Regions from separate parts of the Streptomyces sp. V4I23 genome, predicted to be linked through region 1. Evidence: predicted binding sites of a transcription regulator. Region 1 holds the regulator's gene; the other holds the start of a gene.
What was found. The regulator HrcA, encoded in region 1, represses chaperone genes, less so after heat shock. The targets are predictions, from matches to a motif close to TTNGCACTCNGNNNNNCNGAGTGCNAA.

Region 1 (6,104 bases):
CGCGATGCGGGACTCCTTGGAGCCGGCGACCAGGTGGTCGACCAGCACGCCCAGGCGGGCGTCCGGGCCCGGGGCGAACTCCGCGACGATCGACGGGAGATCGTCGATGCCCTCCAGGTACTCCACGACCACGCCCTCGATGCGCAGGTCGTCTCCCCACACCCGTTCCACGAGCTCGGCGTCGTGGCGGCCCTCCACGTAGATCCGGCCGGCGCGGGCGACCCGGGCGCGGGCGCCGGGGACCGCGACCGAGCCCGAGGCCGTACGCGCGGGGCGGGCCGGCGCCGGCGCGGACGGGCGGACCAGCGTGACGACCTTGCCCTCCAGCAGGAAGCCCCTCGGCTCCAGCGGGAAGACCCGGTGCTTGCCGAAGCGGTCCTCCAGCGTCACGGTGCCCGCCTCGCAGCGGATCACCGCTCCGCAGAAGCCGGTCGCGACCTCCTCCAGCACGAGGTCGGGCTCCGCGGGGACCTCCGGGACCGGTGCCGACCGCTTCCACGGAGGTGTCAGGTCAGGGCTGTAGCTGCGCATGTCGGATGACGATACGACCGGTCGCCCTACGACACGCCGAAGCGCGCGGCGAGCTCGTCACGCTGCGTCCGCACGAACGCCGCGTCCACCGCCGCCCCGTGCCCCGGCACGTACAGCGCGTCCTCGCCGCCGAGCGCGAGCAGGCGGTCGAGCGCCGCCGGCCAGCGCGAGGTGATCGCGTCCGGGCCCGCCTGCGGCTCGCCCGACTCCTCCACCAGGTCGCCGCAGAAGACGACCTCCGGCTCGCCGGGTACGAACAGCGCGAGGTCGTGGCCGGAGTGGCCCGGGCCGACGTTGGCCAGCAGCACCCGGCGGCCGCCCAGATCGAGCGTGTACTCCCCGCTCACCAGGTGGTGCGGCAGCGCCAGCAGATCGGCCGCCTCCGCCGCCGCGGCCGCCGGGACCCCGTGCCGCACCGCGTCGGCGCGGATCGCGTCGCGTTCGCGGCGCAGCAGCGCGTCCATGCCGACCGCCCCGTAGATCTCCGCACCGGCGAACGCCGCCGTGCCCAGCACGTGATCGAAGTGCGGGTGGCTCAGTGCGATGTACGTCACGCGGCGCCCGCCCGCCAGCGCCTGCGCCTGTACGCGGAGCTCGGCGCCCTCGCGGATCGTCGAGCCCGTGTCGTACAGCAGGACGTGTTCCTCGCCCAGCACCAGGCCGACGGTCGCGTCCCAGGCCGGCATCCTGCGCTGGCCGACTCCGTCGGCCAGCCGTTCCCACCCGAAGTCTTCCCAAGCGGCGTCCATACGGCGACGCTATCCGCATCGACCAGCACAGGTCTCGCGGTAGCGTGGTCGGCCGCCCTTGCTAGGGGCGTACCCCGCCGCCGTACACTGGCCGGGGGGAAGCTGGCACTCGGCCGTATCGAGTGCCAGGACACACACCGAGACCGGCAGCTGGAGGTGCGCGAGATGCTCAGCGAACGCAGACTCGAAGTCCTGCGCGCCATCGTCCAGGACTACGTCGGCACCGAGGAGCCCGTCGGTTCCAAGGCGCTGACGGAGCGGCACAAGCTCGGTGTCTCCCCCGCCACCGTCCGCAACGACATGGCCGTGCTGGAGGAGGAGGGCTACATCGCCCAGCCCCACACCAGCGCCGGCCGCATCCCCACGGACAAGGGCTACCGGCTGTTCGTCGACAAGCTGGCCGGCGTCAAGCCGCTGTCGTCCCCCGAGCGCCGGGCCATCCAGAACTTCCTGGACGGAGCCGTCGACCTCGATGACGTCGTGGGCCGCACGGTCCGCCTGCTCGCGCAGCTGACCCGGCAGGTCGCCGTCGTCCAGTACCCCTCGCTGACCCGCTCGACGGTCCGGCACGTGGAGCTGCTGTCGCTGGCTCCCGCCCGGCTGATGCTCGTGCTGATCACGGACACCGGCCGGGTCGAGCAGCGGATGGTCGACTGCCCCGCGCCGTTCGGCGAGACCTCGCTGGCCGACCTGCGGGCCCGGCTCAACAGCCGCGTCGTCGGCCGCCGCTTCGCGGACGTGCCGCAGCTCGTGCAGGACCTGCCCGAGTCGTTCGAGACGGAGGACCGCGGCACGGTCTCCACCGTGCTCGCGACCCTGCTGGAGACGCTGGTCGAGGAGACCGAGGAGCGGCTGGTGATCGGCGGCACCGCCAATCTCACCCGCTTCGGACACGACTTCCCCCTGACGATCAGGCCGGTGCTGGAGGCGCTGGAGGAGCACGTCGTGCTGCTCAAGCTGCTCGGCGAGGCCAAGGAATCGGGCGTGACCGTGAGGATCGGGCATGAGAATGCCCACGAGGGACTGAACTCCACGTCCGTCGTCTCGGTCGGCTACGGTTCGGGCGGCGAGGCAGTCGCCAAACTCGGCGTGGTCGGACCGACCCGCATGGACTACCCCGGAACGATGGGAGCGGTACGCGCAGTGGCACGTTACGTCGGACAGATCCTGGCGGAGTCGTAAGTGGCCACGGACTACTACGCCGTACTCGGCGTGCGCCGCGACGCATCGCAGGACGAGATCAAGAAGGCCTTCCGCCGCCTCGCGCGCGAACTCCACCCGGACGTGAATCCGGACCCGAAGACGCAGGAGCGCTTCAAGGAGATCAACGCCGCGTACGAGGTGCTCTCGGACCCGCAGAAGAAGCAGGTCTACGACCTCGGCGGTGACCCTCTGTCCCAGGCCGGCGGCGGTGGCGCGGGCGGCTTCGGCGCGGGCGGCTTCGGGAACTTCTCGGACATCATGGACGCCTTCTTCGGCACGGCGTCGCAGCGCGGACCCCGTTCGCGTACGCGGCGCGGCCAGGACGCCATGATCCGCCTGGAGGTCGAGCTCAACGAGGCGGCCTTCGGCACGACGAAGGACATCCAGGTCGACACGGCCGTGGTGTGCACGACGTGCTCCGGCGAGGGCGCGGCGCCCGGCACCTCCGCGCAGACCTGTGACATGTGCCGCGGCCGCGGTGAGGTCTCGCAGGTGACGCGGTCCTTCCTGGGCCAGGTCATGACGTCCCGTCCGTGTCCGCAGTGCCAGGGCTTCGGCACCGTCGTGCCGACCCCGTGCCCGGAGTGCGCGGGAGACGGCCGGATCCGGTCGCGTCGCACGCTCACCGTGAAGATCCCCGCGGGTGTCGACAACGGCACGCGCATCCAGCTGGCGGGCGAGGGCGAGGTCGGCCCGGGCGGCGGCCCCGCCGGTGACCTGTACGTCGAGATCCACGAGATCGCGCACCCGGTCTTCCAGCGGCGCGGCGACGACCTGCACTGCACGGTGACGATCCCCATGACGGCGGCGGCACTGGGCACGAAGTGCCCGCTGGAGACGCTCGACGGCATGGAGGAGGTCGACATCCGGCCCGGCACGCAGTCAGGCCAGTCGATCCCGCTGCACGGGCGCGGCATCACGCACCTGCGGGGCGGCGGCCGGGGCGACCTGATCGTCCACGTCGAGGTGACGACGCCGACGAAGCTGGACCCGGAGCAGGAGCGGCTGCTGCGGGACCTGGCGAAGCTGCGGGGCGAGGAGCGGCCGACGGGTCAGTTCCAGCCGGGGCAGCAGGGGCTGTTCTCGCGCCTGAAGGACGCGTTCAACGGGCGTTAGCCCGTGGGGGTTTCCCCACCCCGCCCCTTCCCGCCCCGGGGCTCCGGTCCCGGTCCCGGTCCCGGTACCGCGCGCCGCGTGAGCCGAGGGGCGCCGGTTCGGGCCCCTGCCCCGTCTCGTACCGCGCTGCGCGCCTGGCGGGCGCGAGGCCCCGCCGCGGGCCTGTGGGGGGCTCCGGCATCGGCGCACACTTCGGTGCGGGCGCTTTCGGGGCTCCGCCCCGGACCCCGCGCCTCAACGCCGGCGAGGCTGATTTCGCGGAGCGAAATCAGCCCCGCCTGGGGCCCCTCCCACGGCCGCCGGGCCGTAGGGCAGGGCGGGAGGGCAGCCCCGCCGCAGGCGCCGCCGTGTGCGTCCCGGCGGGGCGGAATCCTGGATTCGGTCGGGGGGCCGGGGCATGCGACGATGCCTGCATGTCGTCCGCGCTGACCGGTCTTTGCCGTTATCCGATCGTGCAGGCCCCCATGGCCGGCGGTGCATCCTGTCCGGAGCTCGCCGCCGCCGTGTCCGACGCCGGCGGGCTCGGGTTCCTCGCCGCCGGGTACAAGACGGCGGACGGCATGTACCAGGAGATCAAACAGATCCGCAGCCGCACGGCGAGCCCCTTCGGCGTCAATCTGTTCATGCCGCAGCCCGGCACCGCCGACCCGGCGGCCGTCGAGGTCTACCGGCATCAGCTCGCCGGTGAGTCCTCCTGGTACGACACCCCGCTGGGCGACCCCGACGCGGGGCGGGACGACGGCTACGAGGCCAAGCTCGCGATCCTGATCGACGACCCCGTCCCGGTCGTCTCCTTCACCTTCGGCTGCCCTTCGCGCGACGCCCTCGCCGCCCTGTCCGCCGCGGGCACGATCACGGTGGTCACCGTCACCACGCCGGAGGAGGCGCAGGTCGCGCAGCGGGCCGGTGCCGACGCCGTGTGCGTGCAGGGCATCGAGGCGGGCGGCCACCAGGGAACGCACCGCGACGACCCGGCCGCGGACGGCTCCGGCATCGGGCTGCTCTCCCTGATCACCCTCGTGCGCGAGGCGGTGCACCTTCCGGTCGTCGCGGCCGGCGGCCTGATGCGGGGCGCGCAGATCGCCGCGGTGCTGGCGGCGGGAGCGAGCGCCGCGCAGCTCGGCACGGCGTTCCTCGTCTGTCCCGAGTCCGGGGCGAACGCCCTCCACAAGCGGGCCATGACCGATCCCCTGTTCGCCCGCACCGCGTTGACCCGCGCCTTCTCCGGGCGGCCGGCGCGCGGGCTGGTGAACCGCTTCATGCACGAGCACGGCCCGTACGCCCCCGCCGCCTACCCCGAGGTCCACCACCTGACGAGCGGGCTGCGCAAGGCGGCGGCGAAGGCCGGGGACCCGCAGGGCATGGCGCTGTGGGCCGGGCAGGGCCACCGGTTGGCCCGCGAACTGCCCGCGGGGCGGCTGGTGGAGCTCCTCGCCGCGGAACTGGACTCCGCGCGGGCCGCGCTGGCGCTGGGCGGTGCGCGATGACCGCCCCCGTGTTCGTCGTCGAGTCGCTCGAAGGCGTCGCGCCGGGCGGTGTCGTCACCCTGGACGGCCCCGAGGGACGGCATGCCGTGTCCGTACGGCGGCTGCAAGCGGGCGAGGAGATCGTCCTGACGGACGGTCAGGGGCGTGGCGCGGCGGGCTCGGTGCTGGCCACCGAGGGCAAGGACCGGCTGACTATCGAAGTGCGGGAGTGCCCGGCCGAGCCGGAACCCGCGCCGAGGATCACCGTCGTCCAGGCGCTGCCCAAGGGTGACCGCGGCGAACTCGCCGTGGAGACGATGACGGAGACGGGCGTGGACGCCGTCGTGCCGTGGGCGGCCGCGCGCTGCATCACGCAGTGGAAGGGCGAGCGCGGGGCCAAGGCGCTGGCCAAATGGCGTTCCACCGCGCGGGAGGCGGGCAAGCAGTCCCGCAGGCTGCGCTTCCCCGAGGTCGCGGAGGCGGCGACGACCAAGCAGGTGGCGGCGCTGCTGGCGGCCGCGGACTTCGCGGCCGTGCTGCACGAGGAGGGCGCGGAGCCGCTGGCCACCGCCGAACTCCCCGCACAGGGCTCGATCGTGCTGGTCGTCGGCCCGGAGGGCGGCGTGTCCCCGCAGGAGCTGGAGGCGTTCGCGGAGGCGGGCGCGAAGCCGTTCCGCCTGGGCCGCAGCGTGCTGCGCACGTCGACCGCCGGAACCGCGGCGACGGCACTGTTGCTGGGCCGCACGGGCCGCTGGTCCTGACGGGGAGGTGCAGCGCGTCGGCACGGGTGGCCTTCCCGGTCATGGGCCGACCGTAACGCGCACCACGCTGGCCACAACCGTCCTTTTCCCGCGCCCTCGTGGATGGCACCCTGCCACCCATGAGTGTGCTCAGAACCGTGGTCGCCGCCGGCGCCTGCGGAATCGCCGTCGCGAGCCTCGCCGCCTGCGAGCCGGCGGCCGGCGGGCTCGACTCCGCCGCCGTGGCCGTCACCACCGACCGGACCGCGACCGCCACGCTGGAACGGCTGACCTTCGAC
Region 2 (6,104 bases), 2.1 Mb from region 1:
GCGGAACGGGACCACGCTGATCAACACCTCGCGCGGCTCGCTCGTCGACGAGGAGGCGCTGCTGCCCGAGCTCGTCTCCGGCCGACTGGACGCCGTGCTCGACGTGACCGACCCCGAACTGCCGCCGATGGACTCGCCGTTGTACGACCTGCCGAACGTGCTGCTGACGCCGCACATCGCCGGGTCGCTCGGCGGCGAGCTGCACCGGATGACCGACCAGGCCCTGGACGAGGTGGAGCGGTTCGCGCGGGGCATGCCGTTCGCCGACCCGGTCCACCCGGGGACGCTGGAGCGCTCGGCCTGAGGCGCCCGATGTGACCTGCGTCACTAAAATGGAGGTACGCCATCGACCCTGGGAGGCACGATGAAATTCGTACAGATCATCGACTACAAGACCGACCGGTTCGAGGGCGTGAATGCGCTCATGGACCAGTGGGTCGAGAAGACAAAGGGAAGGCGGACCACCTCGCACCTCATCATGGGGAAGGACCGCTCGGAGGGGTCGCACTACGTCGACATCGTCGAGTTCCCTTCGTACGAAGAGGCGATGCGGAACTCCAAGCTGCCCGAGACCGACCGCATCTTCCAGGAGATGGTGGCGCTCTGCGACGGGATGCCGTCGTTCACCGACCTCGACGTGGTCCGTGACGACCAGCTCAACACGGCGATGGCCCGCCGCTTCTTCCACGAGATCGCCGTCGGCGGGAACCTCGACGCCATCGACGAGATCTTCGCCGCGGACTACATCGACCACGACGTCGCCAACGAGGAGGAGTCCGAGGTCGGCAGCGACGTCATCCGACGCGATCTGACGATGTGGCGCGAGGCCTTCGACTTCACCTTCGAGCTCGACCGGCAGGTGGCCGAAGGTGACGATGTGTGCCTCCTGTGGACCTGGAGCGGCAAGCACAAGGGCGACTTCCAAGGCATCCCGGCCACCGGAGAGCAGTGCTCCATGACCGGCACGACGATCTTCCGGTTCGAGGGCGGGAAGATCAAGGAAGGCTGGTGGCACTTCGACGTCATGCGCCTGATGCGGCAGCTCGGCGCGATGTGACCGACGACCCCGGTGCGAACGGCGAAGGCCCCCGCCCCCGCGGACAGCGGGGGACGGGGGCCTTCTCGGCGTCATCGGCGTCTCAGGCGCCGTGAGGCTCGTACGGCCGTGAGGCCCGTACGTCAGTGGCTGTGGCCGTGACCGTGGCCGTGGCCCGCCTCGGCCTCCTCCTCGGCCGGCTTCTCGACGACCAGAGTCTCGGTCGTGAGCAGCAGCGAGGCGATGGAAGCGGCGTTCTCCAGGGCGGAGCGCGTGACCTTGACCGGGTCGATGACGCCGGCCTTCACGAGGTCGCCGTACTCGCCGGTGGCGGCGTTGAAGCCCTGGCCCGCCTCGAGCTCCGCGACCTTGGCGGTGATGACGTAGCCCTCGAGGCCGGCGTTCTCCGCGATCCAGCGCAGCGGCTCGACGGCGGCGCGGCGGACGACGGCGACACCGGTGGCCTCGTCGCCCTCCTTGCCCAGGTTGCCCTCGAGCACCTTCACGGCGTGGACGAGCGCGGAGCCACCACCGGAGACGATGCCCTCCTCGACCGCGGCGCGGGTCGCGGAGATGGCGTCCTCCAGACGGTGCTTCTTCTCCTTCAGCTCCACCTCGGTGGCGGCGCCGACCTTGATCACGCACACGCCGCCGGCCAGCTTCGCGAGGCGCTCCTGGAGCTTCTCGCGGTCCCAGTCGGAGTCCGTGGTCTCGATCTCGGCCTTGATCTGGTTGATGCGGCCCTGCACGTCCTCGGAGTTGCCGCCACCGTCGACGATGGTGGTGTCGTCCTTGGTGACGGTGACACGGCGGGCGGTGCCCAGCACGTCCAGACCGGCCTGGTCGAGCTTGAGGCCGACCTCCTCGGCGATGACGGTGGCACCGGTGAGGGTGGCCATGTCGCCGAGCATCGCCTTGCGGCGGTCGCCGAAGCCGGGGGCCTTGACGGCCACCGCGTTGAACGTGCCGCGGATCTTGTTCACGACCAGGGTCGACAGAGCCTCGCCCTCGACGTCCTCGGCGATGATCAGCAGCGGCTTGGAGCCACCCGCCTGGATGACCTTCTCCAGCAGCGGGAGCAGGTCCTGGATGGAGGAGATCTTGCCCTGGTGGATCAGGATGTACGGGTCGTCGAGGACGGCCTCCATACGCTCCTGGTCGGTCACCATGTACGGGGACAGGTAGCCCTTGTCGAAGGCCATGCCCTCGGTGAAGTCGAGCTCCAGGCCGAAGGTGTTGGACTCCTCGACGGTGATGACACCGTCCTTGCCCACCTTGTCCATCGCCTCGGCGATGAGCTCGCCGACCTGCTGGTCCTGCGCGGAGAGCGCGGCCACGGCGGCGATGTCGGCCTTGTCCTCGATCGGGCGGGCGGTCGCGAGGAGCTCCTCGGACACGGCCTTGACCGCGGCGTCGATGCCCTTCTTCAGGGCGGCCGGGGAGGCGCCGGCGGCGACGTTGCGCAGGCCCTCGCGGACCAGGGCCTGGGCCAGCACGGTGGCGGTGGTCGTACCGTCACCCGCGATGTCGTTGGTCTTGGTCGCCACCTCCTTCACCAGCTGGGCGCCGAGGTTCTCGTACGGGTCCTCGACCTCGACCTCGCGGGCGATCGTGACACCGTCGTTGGTGATGGTGGGCGCGCCGAACTTCTTGTCGATGACGACGTTGCGGCCGCGGGGGCCGATCGTCACCTTGACCGTGTCGGCAAGCTTGTTGACGCCGCGCTCGAGGGCGCGACGGGCGTCCTCGTCGAACTTCAGGATCTTCGCCATGGGAGCGATTCAGCCCTCTCGGAAATCGTGTTCAAAAGAACCGCGCCCCTCGCCGCCCGGCGTCAGCGGGGTGGCCAGGGGCGCAGCTCAAAGCAAATCTGCCGGGTGAAGCAGGAATTACTTCTCGACGATCGCGAGCACGTCGCGGGCCGAGAGGACGAGGTACTCCTCGCCGCTGTACTTCACTTCGGTGCCGCCGTACTTGCTGTACAGCACCACGTCGCCGACGTTCACGTCGAGCGGAAGGCGCTCGCCGTTCTCGAAGCGGCCCGGGCCCACGGCCAGGACGACGCCCTCCTGGGGCTTCTCCTTGGCGGTGTCCGGGATAACCAGGCCAGAAGCCGTGGTCTGCTCGGCGTCGAGCGGCTGGACCACAATGCGGTCCTCGAGCGGCTTGATGGCAACCTTGGAGCTGGTGGTCGTCACGATCCGACCTCCCCCTTCGGAGATCTCACGGGGTTAACTGATCTGAGGTGGCGACCAGGTGGATCCGTCGTCGCGGGTGCCGGACCTGCCCGTCGCTGTGTTGGCACTCTCCGGTGGGGAGTGCCAGGAGCGAGACTATGACTGCGATTAGCACTCGGTCAAGCGGAGTGCCAATGCAGCGCCGCGTGGCGGCCTGATCCGGTCCCGGCCGCTCCCCCGACGGCCGTGCCGCCCGCGGCGAGCGGCGTCCTCCGCGCCGCCGTGCGGCCCGGCTCCTCGCCGGGTCGTCGGCAGCCGGTGCGCACGGCTCACACGTAGTCCTCCAGCTTCGCCACGGCGTAGCCCTTGGCGGTCACGGTCCGCATGACCCGCCGGATCATGTCCGGCATCGTGCCCTTCCACTCCCCACGGCCCCGGAAGTGGGTGAGGACGATGTCGCCGGGGTGCAGGTCCCGGTCCCATTCGCGCCACTCCATGCGATCGGGGAACGCCTCGGACGCCCACAGCGGCACAGCCTCGATCCCGCAGGACTTCGCGACGCGCAGCGTGTCCTTGTTGTAGCTCCCGTACGGCGGGCGGAACAGCCGCGGGCGCGTGCCGTACCGCTTCTGCAGCCTGTCCTGCTGGCTGCAGATCTCCCGCTTCTGGGCGGAGTACGAAAGGCCGGGCAGATAGGGGTGGTTGAGGGTGTGGTTGTGCAGCGCGACGCCGCGGTCCCGCATCTTCTCGAAGTAGTCGTAGTCGTCGTCGATCACGTAGTCGCTGAGGAAGGCGCTGTACGGGATCTGCAGTTCGGACATCATCCGCAGCAGCTCGGGGTCCTTCTCCGCGCCGTCGTCGATCGTCAGGAAGACGATCTTCTCCTTGGTCGGAACGGTGGTGAAGACCGGCGGCAGTTCGTCGCCGCCCTCGACCTCGAAGCCCTTGCGGGTGGTGATCCTCGGCTTGACGGCGGGCGGCGGGGGCGCGGCGAGCGGGGTCTGCTCCAGGCCCCACTTCTTCGCCGCCGCGGCCCGTTTGGCCTGAGCCCGCCTGACCTTTCCGGCGTACGCGGACAGCGCACCGGACGGGCCCGCCGCCTGCTTCTGCGCCGCCGGACCCCGCTCGGCCTGACGCCCCGCGGCGGACGGCGCCGGACGCGGGGCCTGCCCGTCCCCGCCCGCACAGCCCGAGCCGGTGGCGGCGACGACGAGCGCGGCGAGACCCACCCCGACCCGGTACGCTCTCACTTTTCCCTTTTGTCGTACTAGCTGCATGGCGTCGCATCCTGTCAGCGCGGCGCCCGCCCGCCCGGCCGACACCGCCTGTGCGCGCGGAGCATCCCCCGCCTGGCCCACAATGGCCGGGTGAACGCCTCCGATCCGCTCGCCGCCTTCCTGGCCCTGCGCACCGAGGAGGGGGCCGCGCTGCTGGCGTCGCTCGCCTCCTACGACCCCGCCGACGAACTGGCGGTGGCCACCCGGCTGCGCCGCGAGCATCCGGCGGAGCTCGTCTCGGCGGCCCTCGGGCAGGCCCGGCTGCGGCAGCGCGCGGCGGCGAAGTTCGGCGCGGAGGACGCCGGACGGATGTTCTTCACCCCGAACGGCGTCGAGCAGTCCACCCGCCGGTCGGTCGCCGCCCACCGGGCCGAGCGGTTCGCCGCGCTCGGCGTGCGCAGCGTCGCCGACCTGTGCAGCGGCATCGGCGGCGACGCGCTCGCGCTCGCGCGGGCGGGCATCTCCGTCCTGGCCGTGGACCGGGACCCGCTGACGGCCGAGGCCGCGCGGGCCAACGCCGAGGCGCTCGGGCTCGCCGATCTCGTCGAGGTCCGCTGCGCGGACGTGACGGACATCGACACCTCCGCGTACGACGCGGTGTTCGTGGACCCGGCGCGACGCGGCGGCCGGGGCAGGATCTTCGACCCGGAGGCGTATTCGCCGCCCCTGTCCTGGGCGATCGCCGCGGCCCGCACACGCCCCCACGCCGCGCTCAAGATCGCGCCGGGCATCCCGCACGAGGCCGTCCCCGAGGACGCCGAGGCCGAGTGGATCTCGGACGGGGGCGACGTCAAGGAGGCGGTGCTCTGGTTCGGCACGGACCCGGCCGCGGTCCGCGCGACCCTGCTCCCGGGCCCGCACACCCTGACCGGGCGCGGCCTGCCGGATCCCGCCGTCCGCGCGGTCGGCCGCTACCTCTACGAGCCCGACGGCGCGGCGATCCGCGCGCATCTGGTCGCCGAGGTCGCCGAGGACGTCTCGGGCGGCCTGATCGACGAGACGATCGCCTACATCACGTCCGACGAGCTGCACCCGACGCCGTACGCCACGGCCTACGAGATCACCGACGCGCTGCCCTTCAACGTGAAGAAGCTGAAGGCGCTGCTCCGGGAGCGCGAGGTCGGTGTCCTGACCGTGAAGAAGCGCGGCTCGGCGGTCGAACCGGAGGAACTGCGCCGCAAGATGAAGCCCCAGGGGCCGGCCTCGGCGACCGTGTTCCTCACGCGAGTGGCCGGGGCGCCGGCCATGCTGGTGGGCCACCCGGCCTAGCCGGCGATCCGGCGGCGCGGGCCCCGGCTCAGGGCCGGGCCCGCGCAAGGGCGCCGGATCAGACGCGGGCGCCGGAGGCGGCCCGGCGCGGGACGAGCCGCAGCGCCCAGCGGTAGTGGCCCACCGCCTTCGAGACGCCGATCAGGCCCGTCAGCCACAGGATCATCCCGAGACCCATCAGCAGCACCACCCCCGGCACCGTGTCCTGGCCGGGCTCCGCGCCGGCCGGGACGGCGAAGCAGGTCCACAGGCCGCCCGCGCACATCAGGAACGACGGCAGGAACCAGGTCAGGCTCAGGCCCGGCGAGGCGAAGCGTGCGTCGCCTGCCGGGTCGCTGGCCAGGC

Region 2: the regulator HrcA is predicted to act here: its motif matches at 3,382-3,408, upstream of groES (co-chaperone GroES).

What each region holds. Positions count from the first base shown of each region.
Region 1 covers NZ_JAUSZW010000004.1:5,358,455-5,364,558, forward strand. Annotated here, with positions in the region: gene QFZ82_RS26580 (DUF3097 domain-containing protein) at 1-531, opposite strand, end outside; gene QFZ82_RS26585 (MBL fold metallo-hydrolase) at 558-1,280, opposite strand; gene hrcA (heat-inducible transcriptional repressor HrcA) at 1,446-2,462, shown strand; gene dnaJ (molecular chaperone DnaJ) at 2,463-3,599, shown strand; gene QFZ82_RS26600 (nitronate monooxygenase) at 4,013-5,086, shown strand; gene QFZ82_RS26605 (16S rRNA (uracil(1498)-N(3))-methyltransferase) at 5,083-5,826, shown strand; gene QFZ82_RS26610 (hypothetical protein) at 5,946-6,104, shown strand, end outside.
Region 2 covers NZ_JAUSZW010000004.1:3,239,194-3,245,297, forward strand. Annotated here, with positions in the region: gene QFZ82_RS16730 (hydroxyacid dehydrogenase) at 1-304, shown strand, start outside; gene QFZ82_RS16735 (ester cyclase) at 365-1,057, shown strand; gene groL (chaperonin GroEL) at 1,180-2,808, opposite strand; gene groES (co-chaperone GroES) at 2,926-3,234, opposite strand; gene QFZ82_RS16750 (polysaccharide deacetylase family protein) at 3,543-4,490, opposite strand; gene QFZ82_RS16755 (methyltransferase domain-containing protein) at 4,539-5,759, shown strand; gene QFZ82_RS16760 (hypothetical protein) at 5,818-6,104, opposite strand, start outside.